DNA from 4 places in the Nonomuraea purpurea genome. Region 3 is predicted to be linked to each of the others. Evidence: riboswitches for the same ligand, from Rfam matches in the RefSeq annotation. Region 3 holds a riboswitch; each other region holds the start of a gene.
What was found. Region 3 has a riboswitch for cyclic di-AMP ahead of ACFOY2_RS12735 (hypothetical protein). Riboswitches for the same ligand answer to the same signal wherever they lie in the genome.

Region 1 (3,197 bases), 230 kb from region 3:
CGCGTAGTGGAAGACCGAGGTGGCCGGGTCGAGCGAGAGCGGCCCGTACGGCATGAGCCTGGCGTCGTGCCAGCCCGCGCCCTCGGTGTAGTCGATCGAGACCATGTGGTCGGTGAAGGTTTGGCCGAAGCCGGGGTTCGCCAGTACCTGCTCCCGCTCGGCCGCGGTGCGAGCGTGGTCGGATAGCTGCACGTCGAAGCTGAGCTTCTGAGCGATGGTCATGGCGGTCCTTCTCTCTGCGACTTCTGCGAAATCTACCGAAACTGCTGGATCTGCGGATTCACGATGCCTGACGGCGGCTGAGGGCAGTCCGTACTTCCTATTGTCTCGCCATATGGGATGGCTAGCGGCCCTTGGCGGGGTTCGCCCGTGTAGACGCGAAAAAGCGCCTGGCAGTCCTCCTCGGACCGCCAGGCGCTGATCGGGGCTAGGCGGTCCTAGCCGGATACTCGCGCGGTGATGTCGTCGCCGATCTCATGGGTCGTGCGGCCGGCCCAGCCGGTCAGCCGCTCCAGGATGTCGTCGGCGACCGCCTGCTCGACCTTGGCCGACGCATCGTGCAGGCCCAGGTGGTCGAGGAGCATGGCGACGGACAGGATGGTGGCGGTGGGGTCGGCCTTGCCCTGCCCGGCGATGTCGGGGGCGCTGCCGTGCACCGGCTCGAACATGCTCGGCGAGGTGCGTTCGGGGTTGATGTTGCCGCTGGCCGCCAGGCCGATGCCGCCGGCGATGGCCGCGCCGAGGTCGGTGATGATGTCGCCGAACAGGTTGTCGGTGACGACCACGTCGAAGCGCTCAGGCTGGCTCACGAAGAACATCGAGGCCGCGTCGATGTGGCAGTAGTCGGTCGTGACCTCGGGGAACTCCTGCGCCACCCGGTTGACCGTGCGCTGCCACAGGTCGCCCGCGTAGGTCAGGACGTTGGTCTTGTGGACGAGCGTGAGCTTCTTGCGGGGCCGCGACTGGGCCTTCTGGAAGGCGTAACGCACCACGCGCTCGACGCCGTAGGCGGTGTTGAGCGACTCCTGGGTGGCGATCTCGTGCGGCGTGCCGCGCCGCATGACGCCGCCGGTGCCCGCGTAGAGGCCCTCGGTGCCCTCGCGGACGACGATCATGTCGATGTCCTCGGCGGGCGTGTCGGCCAGCGGGGTCTCCACGCCGGGGAACAGCTTGACCGGCCGCAGGTTGACGTAGTGGTCGAACTCGAAACGCAGGCGGAGCAGGAGGTCGCGCTCGAGGACGCCCGGCGGCACGCTGGGGTCGCCCACGGCGCCGAGCAGGATCGCGTCGTAGCCGCGCAGCTCCTCGAGGACCGCGTCGGGCAGCGTCTCGCCGGTGCGGTGGTAGCGTGCGGCGCCCAGGTCGTAGTGAGTGGGCTCGATCTTCGTGCCGACGGCCTCCAGGACCTTGAGTCCTTCGGCTACGACCTCAGTGCCGATCCCGTCCCCGGGGATGACGGCCAGGCGGATGTTACGCGAGTCCATGGGCGGTACCTTACCGGCTCGTCTCGACTGACGAACACATCATCTCATTGTCCGGACGCCCGGTTTTAACAGATTTGCCACGCTTTGACCGTTTCGTTAGAGTCCGAGCCAGCCTAATCCACACAGCCCTGTGTGGAGCCGGGGACCCACCTTTCCCCTGGGGCGAATCGGCGCAAGCCGTAGGGCTACTTCCAGGCCCGAGCCCGTCAGCTAACCCGGTAGGCCACGTGGAAGGATCAGTTCACTGTCTCGCATCGCCATTCTCGTGGCGGCGGGCACAGCAGGGCTCTTCGCTCTGGTCACCCCCGCGCACGCGGCCGCCGATCCCCAGGACGGCGCCGACATCACTCTGACCGGCCCTAAGCTCAAGCGCATCCAGGACAAGCAGAACAAGCCCGCCTGGAAGATCGCCCTCAAGTTCGCCATGGACAAACGCGGGATCCCGTACGTCTGGGGCGGAGCGAGCGACAGTGGCTACGACTGCTCGGGGCTCATGCTCCGAGCTTACGAAGCCGCGGGGATCGAACTGCCCCGCGTCACCAACGACCAGTACGCCGCGTTCGACAGGAAGATCTCCTGGAAGAACCTCAAGCCGGGCGACCTGGTGTTCTTCAGCAATCTGGGCCACGTCGGGATGATCTCCAAGCCCGGCTTCATGGTGCACGCGCCGCATTCCGGCGACGTGGTCAAGGAAGAACGGCTGTCGAACTGGCGCAGAGACGCCTTCGTCGGCGCCGTCCGGCCCGATCCCAAGGGCGTGCGGCTCTCGATCAAGCAGAGCCTCACCCCTGCCCCGTCCATGCCCGTCGCCACCCTTTGAGGTGAGCCCTCATCTCCCGGCCCGCGGTGTTCGCGTCTTTCCACGGCGTGCGGACGACTCCCCCCTCCCATGCCGGGGAGCCCGACGCGGACACCGCGGGCCGGGACGCCTACAGCACGACAGGAGCCGCCTGGTAGCGGACAGAACAGGGGTTCGGGTATCGGTGACGGAAGCGCCGGGGCTCCTCGTTCCAGTAGCCCACGATCTCGACCTCGACCGGATCGTAGATCTTCGGGCACGGCGCCGGCCCGAACCGGAGCCGCTCCAGGTCGGCGTCGCTCCCGCGCAGCCGGTCACAGGCGCCGACGGGATCAGGGTGGGTGCCGCCGTCCGGATCGCAGGCGAGGTACCACTGCTGCTTCTCCCCCGAGCGGACGTCGTACCGCGTGATCTCCAGCTGCCCGATCTCGGCATGGGCGGGGGCGGCCGTGACGAACAGGGCGGCCGCGAAGGCAGGGACGGCGACGGCGCGCTGGATCAGGGGCATGCGGGGGCCTCCTCGACGATCGGATACAGATCGTGACGCTACCAATGCTCTGCGTATCCGGACGGTGAGGTGTCCCTACCCTCGGCCGCAGACGTAGCGTGGTGGTATGGGGCAGCAGAAAGTGCACCTGACGGGGGAGAAAGCCACCCTGCTCGCCACCCTGTACGGCAGGGCGCTCGACGCACGATCCCGTCACCCGATCCTCGGCGACAAACTGGCCGCCGAGACGATCGACCGCATCGACTACGACTTCTCCAAGACGGGCATCGGCCCCGCCATCGCCCCGGCCGTCGCGCTCAGGGCGCATTCCGTCGACGACTGGGCCGCCGAGTACCTGGCGGAGCACCCGGAGGCCGTCGTGCTCCACCTGGGCTGCGGGCTCGACACCCGCTACCACCGGATGGCC
Region 2 (3,197 bases), on a different contig from region 3:
CGGCACGGCGGTGGCGCTGTCCGCGGGCACCACGACGTGGGCGCTGGCCCACCACCTGATCGGCGTGCCCGAGCTCACCGTGATCACCAACTCGATCCCCGTCGCCGAGGTCTTCCACCGCAACCCGCGCGCCGACCGCACGGTCGTGCTGACCGGCGGCGTGCGCACGCCCTCCGACGCGCTGGTCGGCCCGGTGGCCGTGGCCGCGATCCGCCGCCTGCACGTGGACACGCTCTTCCTGGGGGTGCACGGGATGAGCGTGCGGGCCGGGTTCACCACGCCCAACCTGCTGGAGTCAGAGACCGACAGAGAGTTGGTGGCGGCGGCCCACCGGCTGGTCATCCCCGCCGACCACACAAAGTGGAACACGGTCGGCATCAGCACCATCGCCGAGCTGAGCGAGGCCGACGTGGTCATCAGCGACGCGGGGCTGCCCGAGAACGCACGTACCGACCTGGCCGAACGGGCCGGCGAACTGATCATCGCGGAGGGCTCGCCTTGAAGCGCACCATCACCCACCTGGCCGACGGCCGAGAGCTGATCTACTTCGACCGGCGGGACGACGCCGGCAGGAGCGCGATCGACCGGCGGGCGCTCGGTCCCCGGCCGGTGGCCTCCGAGCTGCGCTACGACCCGCTGACCGAGGAGTGGATCGCGATGGCGGGGCACCGGCAGACGCGGACGTTCCTGCCGACGGGCACGGCCGCCGAATGCCCGCTGTGCCCGTCGTCGGAGACGAGGTCGACGGAGATCCCGGCGTACGACTACGACGTGGTGGTGTTCGAGAACCGCTTCCCCTCTTTTTCCGGAAATTTGGGGACTTATCAGGATGTGGGCGGGCTGAGTGAGGTCCGCCCGGGAGTGGGGCGGTGCGAGGTGGTCTGCTTTACCTCCGACCACTCCTCGTCCTTCTCCCGGCTCTCCGACGCCCAGGTCGAGCTGGTGATGGAGGCGTGGGCCGACCGCACGGCCGAGCTGTCCGGGGTGGAGGGCGTGGAGCAGGTGTTCTGCTTCGAGAACCGGGGCGAGGAGATCGGCATCACGCTGGCCCACCCCCACGGCCAGATCTACGCCTACCCGTACGTCACGCCGCGCACCAAGCTCCAGCTCGGCGCCGCCGCCCGTCACAAGGGGCCGGGCAACCTGTTCGCCGACGTGCTGGCGGCCGAGCGTGCCGCGGGGACGCGGGTGGTGGCCGCCAACGAGCTGTGGACGGCGTTCGTGCCCGCCGCGGCGCGCTGGCCGTTCGAGGTGCACCTCTATCCGCACCGGCAGGTGCCCGATCTGGCGGCGTTGTCGGAGGCGGAACGTGCCGCGTTCGCACCGCTGTACACCTCGGTGCTGCGGGCCTTCGACGGGCTGTTCGGGCTCGTGATGCCCTACATCGCGGCCTGGCACCAGGCGCCCGTGCGTCAGGACCGTGACCTGGCCTATCTGCACCTGGAGCTGTTCAGCGTCAGGCGGGCGCCGAACAAGCTCAAGTTCCTGGCGGGCTCGGAGTCGGCGATGGGCGCCTTCGTCAACGACGTGCTGCCGGAGGAGGCCGCGAGCATGCTCCGATCACAGATTGATCACTAATAGATTTCTCCTTAAGGTCGCATTACCCGTGATCTACCACTAACATCCCAATATGCACCGGCCGCAACTGCCGTTGCAGGCCTAATCCCGGGCGCGTCACCCGGGAACCGGGGACCCATCGCACCTGGGGTGAATCCACATACGTGGTAGGGAAAATCGCAGCTCCCCGCCCGAACCCGTCAGCTAACCCGGTCGGCAGAGGGAGAGGAATCACCACGTGGCGGCTTCGTCCCCCGCGAACCTTGCCATCGGCCTCATCACCGCCACCGCCATCGCCGTCCTCCCGGCGGGCGTGGCGTCGGCCGCCCCCAAACCGTCGGAAGCCGAGCTGCGCACCCAGCTCAAGCAGCTCAACGGCAAGGTCGACAAGCTCATCGAGAAGTACAACCTCAAGCGCGTCGAGCTGGCCCAGGCGCGGGAGGCCGCCAAGACGGCCAAGCAGCGCCTGACCACCGCCGACCAGACGCTGGCCACGGCCGAGCAGCGCGTCGCCGAGCTCGCCAGGATGAGCTACCAGAACGAGGAGCGCTCGATCCCCAGCTTCCTGATGGCCCAGAACGCCCCCGGCGCCGCCCTGATGAGCCAGTTGACCGCCGAGCAGCAGGCCCTGGTTCAGAGCGTGGCCAAGGCGCGCGACGACAAGAAGCGGGCATCCGACGAGGCCGCCGCGCTCGCCACCAAGATCGGCGGGGACGCGGCCGAGGTCGCCCGCCAGCGCGACGAGGCCAAGGACGTCATCAAGGACATCCAGAACAAGCTCCAGGACCTGGTGCCGTTCGGCACGGGCCGCAAGTCCAACGGCAGTTGGACGCCCGAACTCCCCTCGGGTTCCGACAACATCACCTCCCGTACGCGCATCATGAAGGAACAGGTCGGCAAGAACTTCGCGCTGCCGTTCGACGTGGGCTGTTTCCGAGCCGGCGCCAGCGGCGAGCATCCGCTCGGACGGGCCTGCGACTTCATGATGAGCACGGGCGGCTCGATGCCGTCGGCCATCAACAACGCCCTGGGCGACCGCATCGCGGACTGGGCGATCAAGAACAAGGACAAGCTGGGCGTCAAGTACGTGATCTGGAGACAGCGCATCAACCAGGGCTCGGGCTGGGAGGGGATGTCGGATCGCGGCAGCGTCACCGAGAACCACTTCGACCACGTGCACATCTCGATGCAGTGACAGCGCAGGGCCGCGTGCGCGGGCGGACCAGAACGGGTGTACTCATCCCATGGTCGACTACCGGCAAAGGCACACCGCCGACTGGCTTCAGTACTTCGCGCACCGCGGCTACCACGCCGCCCGGCCACTGGCCGCCGGTGTCGAAGGTGCCGTCTACTGGCTCGGCGAGGGAGTGATCGCCAAAGTATGGGACGGAAGACCGCCAGAGGACCTCAACCTGACACGTCAGGTCTATGCGGACATCGCTCGCCACCCGTTGCCCTTCTCCACGCCAGAGATCCTGATGGTTGAGGAGCATGAGGGCACCGTCGTCACCTATGAGCGGGAATTGACCGGGTCGCCACTGCGGCCGGACTCAGCGGTGCGACCGCCCGGCCGCGACCTGACCTCTGGAGAGACTGATGCGCTCCTCACGGTCCTGCGCGCCCTTGCCACCATCCCGGGC
Region 3 (3,197 bases):
GGGCGGGGTCACGCCCAAGGTGCTGACGCAGACGCTGCGGGCCATGGAGAGCGACGGGCTGGTGACGCGGGAGGTGTTCGCGGAGGTGCCGCCTCGGGTGGAGTACACGCTGACGGACCTGGGCCACTCGCTGCACGGCCCCGTCTCGGTGGTGGCGCAGTGGGCCGAGGAGAACGTGGCCGAGATCCTGCGCAACCGCGAGAAGTCCGCGTAGAACGCGGACTTCTCGCGGCCCTCAGGCCGAGGTGTGCTTGGTGATCTCGCCGACGATGTCCCGCCAGAGCGGCCGGGGCAGATCGTGCCCCATCCCCGGGTAGGTCACCAGCCGCGCACCGGGGATGGCCGCCGCCGTGGCCCGGCCGCCGGCGACCGGGACGAGCTGGTCGGCCTCGCCATGCAGCACGAGCGTCGGCGCCCGGACGCCGGCCAGCAGCTCCGTCCGGTCGCCCGAGGCCATGATGGCCGCCAGCTGGCGGGCGGTGCCCCCGGGATCGAAGCAGCGGTCGAAGGCGAGCCCGGCCACCGCGGTCACCCGCTCGCGATCCAGCTCGTAACCGGGCGACCCGATCACCGACCACGTCTCCAGCGACTGCGCCATGACGGATTCGCGATCACCCGCGGGCCTGGCCATCAGGGTGGCCATGGCGGCCTCGCTCGGCGGCGCGACGGACGGGCCGGGCGTCGACATGATCGAGGTGAGCGTCAGCAGGCGTTCCGGATGCCGGATGGCCAGCGCCTGGGCGACCATGCCGCCCATGGAGGCGCCCACGACGTGGGCGGCCGGCCAGCCGAGGGCGTCCATGAGCCCCGCGGCGTCGTCGGCCAGGTCGTCCAGCAGGTACGCCGAAGGCGCCCCCGCCGAGGGAGCGCCGACGTCGTGGAAATGGGTGGACAGGCCCGTGTCGCGGTTGTCGAACCGTACGACGTGGTGCCCCTGGGCCGCCAGGAGCCCGCAGAGCTCTTCGTCCCAGTGGATGAGCTGCGCGCCCAGCCCCATGATCAGGAGCAGGGGTCGTCCTTCTGGTGAGCCGAAGCTCTCATAGGCGATTTCGATGCCGTTGGCGGCTACGCGGATCGTCACGAGGACCAGAATGACATTCTGGTCCGGGTCGGTCCAGTCAGCCCTTGATGACCTTGCGGATACGCTCGCGCCCGAGCACCGCGCCGCCACCGGCCATGGCCAGGGCGCCGGCGATCAGGGCGCCGCCCGCGCTGCCCGACTCGTTGACCTCACCCACAGGCTCCGGAGGCGTGGCCGGGTTCTTGTCGCGCTCGGCGTAGGCCCCACTCGAGAACGGCACCGGATAGTTCTTCTTGCCCGGCCCGTCACCCCACTTGGTGATGACGTAGTCGACCTTGATGTGCCCCTGCCCGCCGACCCCGTCCACGCCCAGCGTGTCGTTGTTGAAGGTGCCGCCGGTCAGCTCGGCGAAGGTCTTGCCGTCGAGGTCCAGCATGATGCCGTTGTTGGAGGGCACGCCCGGCCCGCGGTCGCCGACGAAGAACGGCAGCTTCTTGCCGTTGTACGTCACATAACCCTCGGTCAGCAGTGGCCAGCTCGGGCTGGCGGCCAGCCCCTTCTGCATGGGCTTGCCGCTGGCCGGCAGGCCGGTGTCGCCCGCGCGGCCCGAGGCGTCGTCCCAGAAGTACGAGGCGGTCGTGGAGCCCTTGAGCAGGATCTTCTCGTCGGTGTCGGAGTCGGCGTGGGCCGCGGTGCCGGCGATGGACAGCGCGCTGAAGGCGGAAACGCCGACCATGGCAAGGGAACGCAGGCCAAAACGAGCAGTCATGAAAACGTAAAGTCCTTTGCGAGGGGACAGGGGGATCGCGCCGTGGCAAAGGGGGTAGCCGGACAGGACGCCTGACGGGGTGACGGCTACGCGCAGCGCGGGAAAAGCGTGGAGAGCTGGGGAGAACCGCTCAGCCGGCGGCCGGCACTACGCTGTCTGGGGGTATGACGCGGTCATGCATTGATCACAGTTCCTCTCCATCACGCCTACCGGGTTAGCTGACGGGTTCGGGCGTGGAGTTGCCCTACCGGCACACGGCCGGATTCACCCCAAAAACCTGGGTCCCCGGTTCCCGAATGATCGGGATTCGGCGCCAACCGGCTGGTTCCTCCTGGGTGAGGTCCACGCCACCGGCTGGTTTTGGCGATTACTTTAACCAGACATTCCGGACAAACGCAAACGATTCATAATGAAACGGGCGAAGATCTACCTAAGAAGGTAAAGAGAAGGGGGGCACGGCAACCCGTACCCCCCGAAGGAAAAATGTCAGCCTCAGCCGCCGCTCTTGCGCCTGAACGATCTCTTACTCGCAGCCGGACCGTGCGCCCCGTGAATCTTCGATGGGTCGACGCCCCTGCCACCCGCGCCCGAGCCCGCGCCCTGGTTGCGCTTGCGCTCCAGCGCCTCGCGGAACTTGCGCTTCATCTCGTCCTCGGGAGTTTCGCTGGTTTCCGGCTCCGGTGTTTCCGCCATTGAGGACCTCCGTGGTGTTGGGACCTCTACAGCTTCGCATGGAGCCGCTTATGACGCGAAACCGGCCTCAAGACGCGGCACGCCTACCAGGCATCGCTCTGGCCGGGCTCAGAGCCGGGTGAAGGCCAGCAGGCGGAAGGTCGGGTCGGGCCCCGAGCGTCCCTGGCCGTGCCCGACGAACGTGGTCTCGCCGCTCATGCGCGGCCCGCTTGTCGACCGTCGTGACGAACACTCCCCCGGGCCGCAACACGCGGGCGGCCTCGGCGATCACCGGGCGGGCGTCGTCCAGCAGGTGCAGCAGCCAGATCACGGCTACGGCGTCGAACGCGCCGTCGCGGACGGGCAGCGCCCGGCCGTCGCCCAGGACCACGTCCACCCGGCCGGCGGCGATCCGCGCCATCCCCTGGGAGGCGTCCACGCCGAGCACCCGCAGGCCCCGCCCGGCCAGCTCCCGGCTCACGAGCCCGGTGCCGCAGGCGATGTCGAGCAGCGTGCCCCCGGCGGGGACGAGCTCGCACACGGCCCCGGCGGCGGACTCTGCGCGGGGCAACCCACCGCGGGTCTCGTCGTAGTGGGCCGCCTCCAGGTCGTAGTCGAGCACGAGGTGAGCCTCCAAGATTATCGGAAACCCGACGATACTCGGGTAAAGGGGATCCGCGCCGTTCCTGGTGTTGTGTTGGGGAAAGGTCGGAAATAGGACATACATGATGTTCG
Region 4 (3,197 bases), on a different contig from region 3:
CCGGGCCGTAGCCCGGCGCCTGGCCGTAAGGGGCCTGACCGTAGGGGGCCTGCGGCTGGCCGTAGGCCTGACCGTACTGCTGCTGGTCGCCGTACTGCTGGCCGTAGCCCTGCTGTTGCCCGTAGCCCTGCTGGGCGTAGCCGGGCTGGGACTGCTGCTGCTGGCCGTAGCCCTGCTGCTGCCCATAGCCCTGCTGCCCGTAGTCGGGCTGGGACTGGGGCTGCTGCCCGTACCCGTACTGCTGCTGACCCGACTGCGGCTGCTGGCCATAGCCCTGCTGCTGCCCGTAGTCAGGCTGCTGACCATAACCCTGCTGCTGACCGTAGCCCTGCTGCCCGTAGTCAGGCTGGGATTGCGGCTGCTGGCCATAGCCGGGCTGCGACTGGGGCTGCTGGCCGTAGCCGGGCTGGGACTGCGGCTGCTGGCCGTAGTCGGGCTGCTGCCCGTAGCCCTGCTGCTGCTGACCGTACCCCTGCTGCTGACTGTAGTCAGGCTGCTGGCCGTAGCCGGGCTGCTGACCATAGTCGGGCTGCTGGCCGTAACCCTGTTGCTGCTGGCCATAGCCCTGCTGCTGCCCGTAGCCCTGCTGCCCGTAGTCGGGCTGCGACTGCGGCTGCTGGCCGTACTGGGGTTGTTGCTGGCCATAACCCTGCTGCTGACCGTAGCCCTGCTGCTGGCCTTGACCCTGTTGCTGGCCGTACTGGGGCTGCTGGCCGTAGCCCTGCTGCTGACCATATCCCTGCTGGCCGAAGGCGTCGTCCGCCCGATAGCCGATCACAGTGGCGTCAGGATCAGGCTCGTTGGGGTGGCGGCCCATGTTCTGCTGCCCATATTGGGGATTGCGGGGCGCAGAGTTCTCGCCGGATTCGTCCTGTGGATACGGCGGCTGTCCGGTGCTCACCGTGTCACCTCGCTTCGAGTGCGCGTGTGGCACGTGTCAGGACACATGCCCGTGCTGCCCAACGTATCGACATAGGTATCAACAATCACCTTTCCATCTAGCCAAGGTCCGCGTCACCCGATGTCAGATGCAGCAGCATGCGGGTGTTGCCGAGAGTGTTCGGCTTGACGTGTTCCAGGTCGAGGAACTCCGCCACACCCTCGTCGTATGAGGCCAGCAGTTCGGCGTAGACCTCGGGTGAGACCGGAGTGCCCTGGATCGGGCGGAATCCGAGTCTGGCGAAGAAGTCAACCTCAAAAGTCAGACAGAATACACGCCGTAGCCCCAAATCCTTCGCCTGCCGTATGAGTGCGGAGACGATCTGACGGCCGACGCCCAAACCCCTGCTTTCGGGATCCACGGCCACCGTGCGGACCTCGGCGAGGTCCTCCCAGAGCACGTGGAGCGCGCCGCAGCCGACGACCTGCCCGTCTCGTTCGGCCACCCAGAACTCCTGTACGTCTTCGTACAGCGTCACTGTGGCCTTCTCCAGGAGCCGCGGTCCCGCGCCCGCGTAGGTGTCCACCAAGCGCCTGACCACCCGCACATCGGGCGTGCGGGCACGCCGGATCACCACTTTGGTCTCCGGCATTGTCGGTTCGGCCACCTGCTCCATGGCTCTCCAGAGTACAGATGTCATTACGGCTCAGCCCTAACTCCCATGTCTCGGCCCATCCTGTTACATGTTGTGGCCAAGTGAGCACGGCTGCCACACGAACCCAGGTTCGGCGGAACCACGGGCAAAGAGGGCATAAAGTCACTTGTACACGGTTGATCACGAGATCCCCCTGTGACACTTCGGTTGTGAAACCTCTACAGATCCGGCGTTCTGGTTGAGCACCAACCCGGAGTGCATTAGTGTCCAGCGACGATGCCCCCTGCGTGTCGCGCGTGGGAGGACACGCCCAATTCCCGCAAGGGAAGCCGGGGAACCGCCGGTGGCGCCTTCAAAACGCCACCATCGGGGTGAATCCGAGACCTCTCGGTAGGGCTGCTCCGGCCCGAACCCGTCAGCTAACCCGGTAGGCGTTCATGAGAGGAGCTGGTTGGTGAAGCGCACGCACAGTCGCGGGGGGAAGTCGGCGGGCAAGCACGCCCGCCCTCCGGAACGCGCCCGGCGGCCACGCCGGTTCGGTGTGGCAAGTCTCACAGTCGCCGCGCTGCTGTTCGCCATCCCCGCCGGCCCGGCGTCCGCGGATCCGAAACCCTCATTAAAGGAGCTCGCCAAACAGGTGGAGGAGCTTCACACCGAGATCGAGACGCTGACCGAGCAGTACAACGGCCAGCGGGAGAAGCTCAAGACCGCGAAGACGACCTCAGAGGCCGCACAGAAGACGCTGGCGGCCAGTGAGGCCGATCTGACCGCCAAGCGTGCCAGGGCGGTTCTCCTCGCCCAGAGCGCCTATATGTCGGGCGGCCTCAGCACGGCCATGGTTTTCAGCGCGGCCGACGACCCCAAGGAGATCCTCGACCGCGCCGCGACCACGTACGCGATCCAGGAGCAGCAGGGCGAGCAGGTCAACCAGGTCACCCGGGCCATGGACGCCGCCAGCCGCGCCAGGGCCGACGCCAAGGCCAGCATCGACGAGATGGAGCGGATCGTCGCGGAGCTTGACACCAGGCGCGACAAGATCACCAAGCTCATCGGCCGGGTCGAGAGCAACCTGTACAGCCGGGCGCTGGGCGAGGCGGGCCGCCCGGGGACGCGGGCCACGCATGTGAACCTGCCCGTCATCGGCGGCGGCAAGGCGGCGCAGGCCGCACGATGGGCGCTCACGCAGCAGCTCAAGCCGTACGTCTGGGGCGCGGCGGGCCCGAGCTCCTACGACTGCTCCGGCCTGGTGATGGCCGCCTTCCAGCGCGTGGGCGTCTCGCTGCCCCACTACACCGGCGACCAGTGGACCGCGGGCAGGCACGTCTCCCGTTCTGAGCTGCGCGCGGGCGACCTGGTGTTCTTCTACAACGACCTGCACCACGTCGGCATCTACATCGGCGGAGGCATGATGGTGCACGCCCCCCAGACGGGTGACGTCGTACGCGTCGCCTCGATCGACAGGCGGCCGTGGGCCGGCGCGGTCCGCATCGCCGGCTGAAGCCGATGTAACCGGTGAAAGCCGGTCGGAGCCGATCCGAGCCCGCAGGCTCAGATCAGCTGACGGCGCGCGGCCCAGGCCACGGCCTCGATCGCGGTGGCCACGCCGATGCGGTCGCAGATGCACCGTAATCTCCTGCGTACGGTGCGTCCGCTGATATCCAG

Region 1: it holds a riboswitch for cyclic di-AMP, as region 3 does, so the genes downstream of both, ACFOY2_RS11585 (C40 family peptidase) here and ACFOY2_RS12735 (hypothetical protein) in region 3, are expected to answer to the same signal.
Region 2: it holds a riboswitch for cyclic di-AMP, as region 3 does, so the genes downstream of both, ACFOY2_RS18600 (coiled-coil domain-containing protein) here and ACFOY2_RS12735 (hypothetical protein) in region 3, are expected to answer to the same signal.
Region 4: it holds a riboswitch for cyclic di-AMP, as region 3 does, so the genes downstream of both, ACFOY2_RS31795 (C40 family peptidase) here and ACFOY2_RS12735 (hypothetical protein) in region 3, are expected to answer to the same signal.

What each region holds. Positions count from the first base shown of each region.
Region 1 is NZ_JBHSBI010000005.1:84,445-87,641, reverse strand. Features, by position in the region: gene ACFOY2_RS11595 (branched-chain amino acid aminotransferase) at 1-222, opposite strand, end outside; gene ACFOY2_RS11590 (3-isopropylmalate dehydrogenase) at 438-1,484, opposite strand; cyclic di-AMP (ydaO/yuaA leader) riboswitch at 1,585-1,723, shown strand; gene ACFOY2_RS11585 (C40 family peptidase) at 1,750-2,304, shown strand; gene ACFOY2_RS11580 (SSI family serine proteinase inhibitor) at 2,414-2,791, opposite strand; gene ACFOY2_RS11575 (class I SAM-dependent methyltransferase) at 2,898-3,197, shown strand, end outside.
Region 2 is NZ_JBHSBI010000008.1:357,000-360,196, reverse strand. Features, by position in the region: gene ACFOY2_RS18610 (DeoR/GlpR family DNA-binding transcription regulator) at 1-502, shown strand, start outside; gene galT (galactose-1-phosphate uridylyltransferase) at 499-1,578, shown strand; cyclic di-AMP (ydaO/yuaA leader) riboswitch at 1,647-1,790, shown strand; gene ACFOY2_RS18600 (coiled-coil domain-containing protein) at 1,796-2,752, shown strand; gene ACFOY2_RS18595 (phosphotransferase family protein) at 2,802-3,197, shown strand, end outside.
Region 3 is NZ_JBHSBI010000005.1:318,001-321,197, reverse strand. Features, by position in the region: gene ACFOY2_RS12745 (winged helix-turn-helix transcriptional regulator) at 1-214, shown strand, start outside; gene ACFOY2_RS12740 (alpha/beta fold hydrolase) at 236-1,081, opposite strand; gene ACFOY2_RS12735 (hypothetical protein) at 1,119-1,790, opposite strand; cyclic di-AMP (ydaO/yuaA leader) riboswitch at 1,979-2,113, opposite strand; gene ACFOY2_RS12730 (DUF5302 domain-containing protein) at 2,283-2,483, opposite strand; gene ACFOY2_RS12725 (class I SAM-dependent methyltransferase) at 2,551-3,084, opposite strand.
Region 4 is NZ_JBHSBI010000018.1:55,828-59,024, reverse strand. Features, by position in the region: gene ACFOY2_RS31805 (hypothetical protein) at 116-976, shown strand; gene ACFOY2_RS31800 (amino-acid N-acetyltransferase) at 999-1,556, opposite strand; cyclic di-AMP (ydaO/yuaA leader) riboswitch at 1,833-1,984, shown strand; gene ACFOY2_RS31795 (C40 family peptidase) at 2,077-3,033, shown strand; gene ACFOY2_RS31790 (LuxR C-terminal-related transcriptional regulator) at 3,084-3,197, opposite strand, start outside.